3 regions of the Nonomuraea sp. NPDC048901 genome follow, and region 2 is predicted to be linked to each of the others. Evidence: predicted binding sites of a transcription regulator. Region 2 holds the regulator's gene; each other region holds the start of a gene.
The links. The regulator HrcA, encoded in region 2, represses chaperone genes, less so after heat shock. The targets are predictions, from matches to a motif close to TTGGCACTCTCNNNNNGAGAGTGCCAA.
Positions count from the first base shown of each region.

Region 1: the regulator HrcA is predicted to act here: its motif matches at 1,525-1,551, upstream of groES (co-chaperone GroES).
Region 3: the regulator HrcA is predicted to act here: its motif matches at 1,404-1,430, upstream of AB0C30_RS18555 (DNA starvation/stationary phase protection protein).

Region 1 covers NZ_JBEZFW010000007.1:65,787-69,038, reverse strand. The annotation lists gene groL (chaperonin GroEL) at 1-1,041, opposite strand, end outside; gene groES (co-chaperone GroES) at 1,124-1,438, opposite strand; gene AB0C30_RS24930 (class I SAM-dependent methyltransferase) at 1,844-3,091, shown strand.
Region 2 covers NZ_JBEZFW010000006.1:363,970-367,221, forward strand. The annotation lists gene AB0C30_RS22945 (DUF3097 domain-containing protein) at 1-310, opposite strand, end outside; gene AB0C30_RS22950 (hypothetical protein) at 328-1,092, opposite strand; gene hrcA (heat-inducible transcriptional repressor HrcA) at 1,237-2,250, shown strand; gene dnaJ (molecular chaperone DnaJ) at 2,262-3,252, shown strand, end outside.
Region 3 covers NZ_JBEZFW010000005.1:193,174-196,425, forward strand. The annotation lists gene AB0C30_RS18545 (VIT domain-containing protein) at 1-540, opposite strand, end outside; gene AB0C30_RS18550 (helix-turn-helix domain-containing protein) at 537-1,394, opposite strand; gene AB0C30_RS18555 (DNA starvation/stationary phase protection protein) at 1,503-1,970, shown strand; gene AB0C30_RS18560 (alkaline phosphatase PhoX) at 2,127-3,149, shown strand; gene AB0C30_RS18565 (hypothetical protein) at 3,218-3,252, opposite strand, start outside.

The DNA of each region.
Region 1 (3,252 bases), on a different contig from region 2:
GATCTCCTTGACCCGGTCCTCGATCGCCTGCTGGTCGCCGCCGCCGTCGACGATGGTCGTGTTGTCCTTCGTCACGACGATGCGGCGGGCGTTGCCGAGCACCTCAAGGCCGACGTTCTCGAGCTTGAGGCCGACCTCCTCGCTCACGACCTGGCCACCGGTGAGGATGGCGATGTCCTGCAGCATGGCCTTGCGGCGGTCGCCGAAGCCCGGAGCCTTGACGGCGACCGAGGTGAACGTGCCACGGATCTTGTTGGTGACCAGGACGGCCAGGGCTTCGCCCTCGACGTCCTCGGCGACCACGAGCAGCGGCTTCTTGGTCTGCGCGATCTGCTCGAGCAGCGGCAGGAAGTCGGAGATCGAGGAGATCTTGCCCTGGGTGAGCAGGATGTAGGCGTCCTCGAGGACGGCCTCCATGCGCTCGGGGTCGGTCACCATGTACGCCGACAGGTAGCCCTTGTCGAACTGCATGCCCTCGGTGAACTCGAGCTCCATGCCCATGGCGTTGGACTCTTCGACGGTGAGAACACCGTCCTTGCCCACCTTGTCGAACGCCTCGGCGATCAGGTCGCCGATCTTGGCGTCCTGGGCGGAGATGGTCGCGACGTTCGCGATCTCCTTCTTGTCCTCGACCGGGCGCGCGCTGGCCAGCAGCTTGTCGCTGACCGCCTTGGCGGCCTTGTCGATGCCGCGCTTCAGCGACAGCGGCGAGGCGCCGGCGGCCACGTTGCGCAGGCCCTCGCGGACCATCGCCTGGGCCAGGACCGTCGCGGTGGTGGTGCCGTCACCGGCGACGTCGTTGGTCTTGGTGGCGACTTCCTTGGCGAGCTGGGCGCCGAGGTTCTCGTAGCGCTCCTCCAGCTCGATCTCACGAGCGATGGTCACGCCGTCGTTCGTGATCGTCGGAGCACCGAACTTCTTGTCGATGACGACGTTGCGGCCACGGGGGCCGAGGGTTACCTTCACGGCGTCCGCGAGGGCGTTGACGCCGCGCTCAAGCGCGCGGCGTGCGTCCTCGTCGAACGCTAGGATCTTCGCCATGCTGAAAGTCCTCTCCTAGCGTCGAAAGCCCCGGCCGCACGCGCTCAGACGAGACGCGCGCCCGGGGCCCGACGCATCCGGCTTACTTCTCGATGATCGCGAGAACGTCGCGGGCGGAGAGCACGAGGTACTCCTCGCCGCCGTACTTGACCTCAGTGCCGCCGTACTTGCTGTAGAGGACGATGTCGCCCTCAGCGACGTCGAGCGGAATACGCTTGTCGCCGTCCTCATCCCAGTTGCCCGGGCCCACCGCGAGGACCTTGCCCTCTTGCGGCTTCTCCTTGGCGGTGTCAGGAATGACCAGGCCGGAAGCGGTCGTCTGCTCGGCCTCAAGCGGCTGAACCACGATGCGGTCGCCGAGCGGCTTAACGGGAACCTTGGTGGCGGTCGTCACGATCGGACCTCCCCTTCAGATTTGAATGATCTAGAAGAGGCGACCAGCGGGGCCTGCCGTCGCGGGTGTCAGACCTGCCTCGTCGCACGTTGGCACTCTCAAGGGGAGAGTGCCAACAGGAAACATATGCAAGAGGGGCTTGACAGTCAACACGAACGCGTCTGCTCAGAGCGATAAGGCCCAAGAGCTTGCCCAAGGTTGGGGCTAAATGGGGTGACACGCACTGTTGACGCGGGGCGAACGCCTGAGCCCGCACCTCCGCGGACAGCGGACGTTCCAGCCACCGCGCACGCTCACGGCGGCCGTTCCCGCCGTCCGCCGTACGCGCACGGCGGACGCTCCGGTCCACCACCGTACGCGCACGGCCGCAGGCTGGAGTGCGGCGGGGAGGCGCTAACGTCGGGTGACGTGGATCTCGACGCCTTCACCGAGTTGCTCACCCCGCGCGGGCAGCGCGCACTCGCCGAGGCCGTCGAGGTGGTGGGCGCCGATCCGGTGGCCGCGGCGACGAGGCTGCGCAGGTCGTACGACGCCGGCCTCACTTCGGCCGCGCTCACCCAGGCGGCGCTGCGCGAGCGCGCCAAGGCCAAGTTCGGCGCCGACGCGGCACTCATGTTCTTCACTCCGCACGGCCTGGAGCAGGCCACCCGAGCCGAGGTCGGCGCCCACCGGGCCCGCCGCCTGGCCGGACCCGCCGGCGGGACGCGGGTCGTGGACGTCTGCTGCGGCATCGGCGGCGACTTCCTCGCGCTGGCCCGCGCCGGTTGCGTCGTGGACGCCGTGGACCTCGACCCGCTGACCGTCGCCGTCGCCCGGGCCAACGCGGAGGCGCTCGGGCTCGCGGATCGGGTCACCGTACGCCAGGCGGACGCCGCGACGGTCTCGCCGGAGGACTACGACTGGCTGTTCGCCGACCCCGCCCGCCGGACCAGCCGCGGCAGGACGTTCGACCCCATGGCCTACTCGCCGCCGTGGCCGGTCGTGCTCGACCTGGTCGCCAGGGCTCGGCGGGCCTGCTTGAAGGTGGCTCCGGGCATCCCGTACGAGTTCATCCCGGGAGAGGCCGAAGCCGAGTGGGTGTCGTACAAGGGCGAGGTGAAGGAGGCAGCCCTCTGGACCAGCCCCGCCGAAGGGGCGGCGCGGGCCGAGGGGCCGACGCGAGGCGAGGGGCCGACGCGAGGCGAGGGGCCGACGCGAGGCGAGGGGCCGACGCGGCGGGCGACGTTGCTGCCCGGCGGCGAGACGCTCGTCGCCCGCGGGGCCGAGGCGCCGACCGGCCCCGTCGGTCGCTTCGTGTACGAACCCGACGGGGCCGCGATCCGCGCGCACCTCGTCGGGGAGGTCGCCGAGATGGTCGGCGGCCGCCTCCCCGACCCGATGATCGCCTACATCACCGGCGACGAGCCGTTCGACACCCCATGGGCCGCGCGTTACGCGGTGGAAGAAGTGCTGCCGTTCTCGCTGAAGCGCCTCCGCGCTACTCTCCGCGAGCGGCAAGTCGGAAATGTCGTCATCAAGAAGCGAGCCTCGGCGGTCGACATCGAACGGCTCAGAAATGACCTGCGACTTTCGGGTGACAAATCTGCGGTAATCATACTTACCCGCATCATGGATAAGCCTTCCGCCCTGATTTGTCACCCATCCCCACCTGCATAAATGGCAAACTAGGGCATTATCGGGCCAACCCCGATCTTTTACTTCGCTCCTGACGGACCTTGATCGAGCGGCTAAGGTGAGCACGCGGGAGTCCTCCCCCTTTGGCGATTAGCCGCGTTCTCGTTTCATCTGCAAACCGGACCTATCCCACCGCTGCGCGG
Region 2 (3,252 bases):
TGGCCCGCAGGCCCTCGACGGCTATCGAGCCGGACGCGCTCCGCCTGGGGCTCGACACCCCCGGGGCGGCCGGCCGTACGAGCGTCACGACCTTGCCGTCCAGCAGGAACGCGGCGGGCGCGAACGGGAACAGGCGGCGCTTGCCGAAACGGTCCTCCAGCGTGACGGCCTCCTTGTCGCAGGCCACCACGGCGCCGCAGAAGCCGCTCTCGGCGTCCTCCACGACCAGATCGAGTTCGGCGGGCACCTGGGGGATCTTGCCCTTGCCCGGCCGCCGCCAATTTCCCGCTAGAACATCGCCGTCGTACACACGGGGACCGTAGCAAATCACCCGCCCGCCGCAAGGCGCTTGCGATGAGAGCTGCGCCGGGTCACCACCATGATCGTCGTGATGACGGCGGCCAGCACGCCCAGACCCGGGATCACCAGCAGCGCCGCCACACCGCCCACCAGCCCGCCCGCGGCGGCGGCGAAGTCGCGGCCGACGCCGAAGCGCACGTTCGTCGGCTCCTGGGTCGTGCAGGTGAACTGGTAGTCGCCCTTGGCAGGCGCGTTGACCACGAGTATGAGATTCCACTGCGTGCCATTGACGGTGACCCGCTCGGTGCCGGACGTCTTGGCGAGCTTGGCCTCGCCGGGACCGCCGTCGATCCGGCACATGTAATGGACCTGGCTCTCACTGGCGAGGTACACCACCGGCTTCTCCGCCGGGTCCAGCGGCACGGTGACGCTCTGGCCCGCTGTGAACGTCTTGGACGGGGCCACCGCGCCCACCGTGTTCAGGATGCCGCTCACGAACACTCCCACCCCGACCAGCCCGGCGAGCAGCGCCAGGCCCCAGGCGACCGCGATCCACCGCAACCGCGGTCTGATCAACTTCGGGTCAACCTGAGGGCCGAACCGCTGCGGCGTGCCGTAAGGTCCGGGCTGGTACGGCTGCTGCTGCCCGTAGGGGCCGGGCTGGTAGTGCTGCTGGCCGTATTGCGGCGGACCATATTGGGGCGGCGGCGGGCCGTACTGGGGAGGTTGCCCCTGGTACGGACCCTGTCCCGGCGGTGGACCGTAGGAGGGGGGCTGGGAGTCGTCGGTCATATCGGCCAGTGTGCGCCCTATTGGCGGCCACTCGCTAGCTCCGGTGTTATCGCACCTTGTGGGCGGGAGCCGTACACTTGGCACTCGGGAACACAGAGTGCTAGACCTGTCGTTTCCTGAAAGGCAGAGGTAGGAGGTGAGCGCGTGCTCGACGATCGGAAGCTGGCGGTGCTCCGCGCCATTGTCGAAGACTACGTGTCCACCAATGAGCCGGTGGGCTCCAGGGCGCTCGCCGAACGCCACAACCTGAAGGTCTCCCCAGCGACGGTCAGGAACGACATGGCCGCCCTGGAGGAGGAGGGCTACATCACCCAGCCGCACACCAGCGCGGGCCGCGTGCCGACGGACAAGGGCTATCGCCTGTTCGTCGACCGGCTCTCGCAGGTCAAGCCGCTCTCCGGAGCGGAACGCCGGGCGATCGAGACGTTCCTCGCCGGCGCGGTCGACCTCGACGACGTGGTCACCCGCACGGTGCGGCTGCTCGCGCAGCTCACCCGGCAGGTCGCGGTCGTGCAATACCCGACGCTGACCCGCTCGACGGTCAGGCACGTCGAGCTCGTGCCCCTGCACGACCGGCGGATCATGCTCGTGCTGATCACCAACACGGGCCGCGTCGAGCAGCGGGTGGTCGAGCTGCCCGAAGTGGTGGAGGACACCCGCATCGCGCACCTGCGCGCGGTGCTCAACGCCTCCCTCGACGGCTGCGGCCTGCTCAACGTCCCCGATCAGGTCGCCGACCTGCCGGAGCGGCTGCCCGTCGAAGACCGTCCCGTGGTGGCCACTATCCTGTCGGTGCTCCTCGAGACGCTGGTCGAGCGCCATGATGAGAAGATCGTGTTCGCCGGTGCGGCCAACCTCGCCGGGGCCGACTTCTCGACCGGGCTGCGCGATGTGCTCGAAGCACTGGAGGAGCAGGTCGTGCTCATGCGGCTGCTCGGCGAGACTTCCACAGACACCCCGTCCACGCTCACCGTGCGCATCGGCTCGGAGAACCCGTTCCTCCGTGGCACGTCGATCGTCGCAACCGGGTACGGTTCTGGCGACAACGAACTGGCCCGGCTAGGCGTGCTAGGCCCCACGAGGATGGACTATCCCGTGACGATGGGCGCCGTGCGCGCGGTGGCACGCTACGTCAGCCAAATCCTGGCTGCATCATAAGAGGTCGATAAGTGGCAAACAGCGACTACTACGCCACCCTCGGGGTGCGCCGTGACGCCAGTCAGGAAGAGATCAAGAAGGCCTACCGCAGGCTTGCCCGCGAACTCCATCCCGACGTCAATCCGGACCCCGCGACCCAGGAGCGGTTCAAGGAGATCACGCAGGCCTACGAGGTGCTGTCCGACGCCAACAAGCGTCAGATGTACGACCTGGGCGGCGACCCCTTCGGCGGCGCCGGCGCGGGCCAGGGAGCGGCCGGCTTCGGCGCGGGCTTCCCGTTCAGCGACATCATGGACGCCTTCTTCGGCACGGCCGGGGGCGCGCGCGGGCCCCGTTCGCGGGCCAGGAGAGGTCGCAACGCGACCATCCGCGTCGAGCTCGACCTGCGCGAGACCGCCTTCGGCACCACCCGCGAGCTGGTCGTCGACACGGCCGTGCTCTGTGAGGTCTGCCAGGGCGCGGGCGCCGCGTCCGGCACCCACCCCGACACCTGTGACATGTGCAACGGGCGCGGCGAGATCTCCCAGGTCACCCGGTCGTTCCTGGGCCAGGTCATGACCTCCAGGCCGTGCCCCCAGTGCGGCGGCTTCGGGACGATCATCCGCCACCCGTGCCAGGAGTGCTCGGGTGACGGCCGTGTGCGCACCCGCCGTACGATCAAGGTCCGCATCCCCGCGGGCGTCGAGGACGGCACGCACATCCAGCTCGCCGGCGAGGGCGAGGTCGGCCCCGGCGGCGGCCCGCCCGGAGACCTCTTCCTGGAGATCGTCGAGCGCCCGCACGAGATCTTCGAGCGGCGCGGCGACGACCTGCACTGCACGGTCCAGATCCCGATGACGGCCGCCGCGCTCGGCACCAACCTCGCCGTGGAGACGCTCGACGGCTCCGAGGAGGTCGACGTGCGGCCGGGCACGCAGTCGGGCCAGGTCATCACGATGTACGGCAGGGGCGTGCAGCGGCTCAACGAGACGGGCCGCGGCGACCTGCTCATCCACGTCAACG
Region 3 (3,252 bases), on a different contig from region 2:
CGCGGTGCCGTCGCCGGCGCCGGGGCCGTCGAGCGGCGTGCCCGGAATGTAGCGGGGGGCGACGACCAGCGGGAAGCGGAACGTGGCCGCGCCGTCCTCGTACGGCAGCGGCTGGCTCAGCGTGAGCCGGACCGTCACCCGCTCGCCCGGCAGCAGGTTGCCCACCGTGATCGTGAACACGTCGGGCCGGTCCTCCTCGGCGATCGCGGCCCGCTTGCCCTCGCGCAGCGCCCGGTCGTAGTCGGCCCTGGCCTGGCCGCGCTCCTTGAGCACGCCGTCGATCACCCGGTCGTCGGCCTCCATCCTGAACCCCGTCACCGCCGCCCTGTCGGGCAGCGGGAAGACGTAGGTGGCCTCCAGCGTGACGTCGTACGGATTGCGGAAGCCCTGCGTCACCTCGACCTCGGCCATCAGGCCGGAGATGTCGGCGGACACGTCGACGCTCTCCAGGGGCAGGTTCCCGCGCGCCGTCCGCAGCGCGCCGAACCCGGCGTCCGGCACCGGCAGGCACCGGGTGGGCTCGAGCGAAGTGATCTTCATGCTAGCTTCCTCTCTTCGAGCAGCGCCAGCAGCGGTGCCGCCGCGGTGAGTACCGCCTGGATGTCGTCTTCAGCCGGGGTACGGCCGGCGCCGTCGAGCACGAGGGTCACTCCGTCGGTCAGCCTGATCCCACGCACCAGCGCCCCGTGCCCCCTGGGCCGGGGGAGGTGTGCGGGTCGGCCCGCGCCGTCGGTCGGAGGAGTATCGGCCGGTCGGAGAACGTCGGCGGGCAGGGGCACGTCGGCGATGCCGGTGGACGGGGGAGCGTCGGTGGGCGGGGGATGCGGAAGGGCGGGGCCGGTCGCATCGGCGGGGTGCGCGGCCCAGAACCGGCCGCGCGGGCTCCCGGATCGAGTCGCCGAGCCGTCGGGGAGGGCCGCCGCCTCAGGCGTCTCGCCCTCCGTAAGGCCCGTCTCGCCCTCCGTAAGATCCGCCGCATCCTGAGCCGCCTCGCCCTGGGGCGCCGTCGTCCCAGTCGTCGTGGCGTCCAGAACGGCCCCCGTCGCCGCGACGTCCTCGTCCAGAGTCGACCAGCCGGGGTGGGCCGTCCGCTCCAAGGTCGTGTCCGTGGCGCCGGTCAGGGCGGTCTGGATCTCCGCGATCGACCGCCCGGCCGCCTGCAGCCGCTTGATGGCCACGAGTTGCAGCAGATGCCGCCGGCCGTACTGGGCGATGCGTCCACGCCTGGTCAGCGGTGGGTCGACGAGGCCGATCGTGGTGTACCACCTGATCAACCGCTCGCCGGGCACGTCGCGGACCCGGCCGTTGAGCGGCTGCGCGTGCGGCTGGGCGTGCGCGCGCAACGCGTCGGCGGCGCGCTCCGCCAGCTCACGGATGGTCCAGGTCTCGCTCATACCTTCACAATTACACTGTCACTATTGCAGTGTCAACCAAGAGAAAGCGGGCAAAGGGGACTGGGTCGCATAGAGACCCTGATGTCGAACCACGGGGAGGAACACATCATGGCTACGATCACCGGTCCGCTCTCGGGCGACGCGAAGAAGACGGTCGCGACGGCCCTGCAAGGAGCCCTGGTCGATCTCCTCGATCTCTCGCTGCTCGCCAAGCAGATGCACTGGAACCTGACCGGCCCGCACTTCCGGCAGATCCACCTCCAGCTCGACGAGGTCACCGCCCTGGCCCGTGAGCACGCGGACACCATCGCCGAGCGCGCCGTCGCCCTGAGCATCAACCCGGACGGCCGCGCGGCCACCATCGCCAAGTCCACCAAGCTCTCGCAGCCGGAGAACGGCTGGATCGAGGACGGCAAGGTCGTGGCGACGATGACCGACATCCTGGAGGCCGTCGGCAAGCGAATGCGCGAGCGCGTCGCCGCGACCGACGAGCCCGACCCGGTCAGCCAGGACCTGCTCATCGCGGTGGCTCAGGACATCGACAAGCAGCACTGGATGTTCCAGGCCCAGCGCTGACGCCGCCACAGCCCGGGGCCCGCGCTCCGGGTCCCTGGCGGCGCACCGCCGCGCTCATCCGCCGGCCAGAGATTTCGCGCAGAATTTGATCTCGCGCCTCCCTGTCATTCATGTCGGCGGGGTCGACTAGCGTGGCACCTAGAGGGAGGCCTCACGATGTCCAGCAAGACTCTCCTCCGCACGGGCCCGCTCTGGCAGGGCGGGATGAGCCCTTACGGCCCGCTGGAGCCGCCAGGCGGCGACGATCTGGCGCTGCCCGGGGGGTTCAGCGGCCGGGTCGTGGCCCGCTCGGGCCAGAAGGTGGCCGGGCTGACGTGGCACGCGGCGCCCGACGGCGGCGCGTGCTTCCCTGACGGCACCGGCTGGATCTACGTGTCCAACTCCGAGCTGCCGCTGCTCGGCGGCGCGTCCGCGCTCCGGTTCCGCGCCGACGGTTCGATCGCCGACGCGTACCGCATCCTGTCCGGGACCGACCGCAACCGGGCGGGCGGCGCGACGCCGTGGCACAGCTGGCTCTCCTGCGAGCTCGGTGACCGCGGCCGGGTGTTCGAGTGCGATCCGTACGGCATGCGAGCCGGGCGCCCCCGCCTGGCCATGGGCCGGTTCAAGCACGAGGCCGCCGCCTGCGACCCCGACCGGCAGGTCGTCTACCTGACGGAGGGGGAGCCCGACGGGTGCTTCTACCGGTTCAGGCCCGGCGACTGGGGCGATCTCACCGAGGGCACCCTGGAGGTGCTCTGCCTCGCCGGTGACTGGAAGCCGGTGCCGTCGCCCGCCGCGGTGCTCAAGGCCACGCGCCACCAGATAGACGACGCCCGCCACTTCGACGGCGGCGAGGGCTGCCACTACGCGGGCGGGGTCTGCTACTTCACCACCGAGGGCGACAGCGGCCTGTGGGCCTACGACGCCGAGACCTCCACGCTCGACCGGATCTGCGACGGCGTACGCGCGATCACCGCCGCCCCCTCGGGCGACCTCTACGTGGCCAGGCAGTCGACGGAGATCGACGTCATCACCCCCGATCGGGCGGTCACGCCGTTCCTCAAGCTCGGTGGCCTCAGCGGGGCCGAGCTCACGGGGCTGGCGTTCGCGCCCGACGGCGGGCGGCTCTACTTCTCGGCCGGACGGGGCCGCGACGACGGCCGCACCTTCGAGGTGGCCGGCCCCTTCCGCGCCTAGCCCGGTTCGCGCACGCCACCTCCGCCGATCGCGGGGAAGCCGATCGCGGGGAAAACGGAAGTACGGGCCTAGCCGGGCCAGCCGGGGACGACCAGGACCGCCC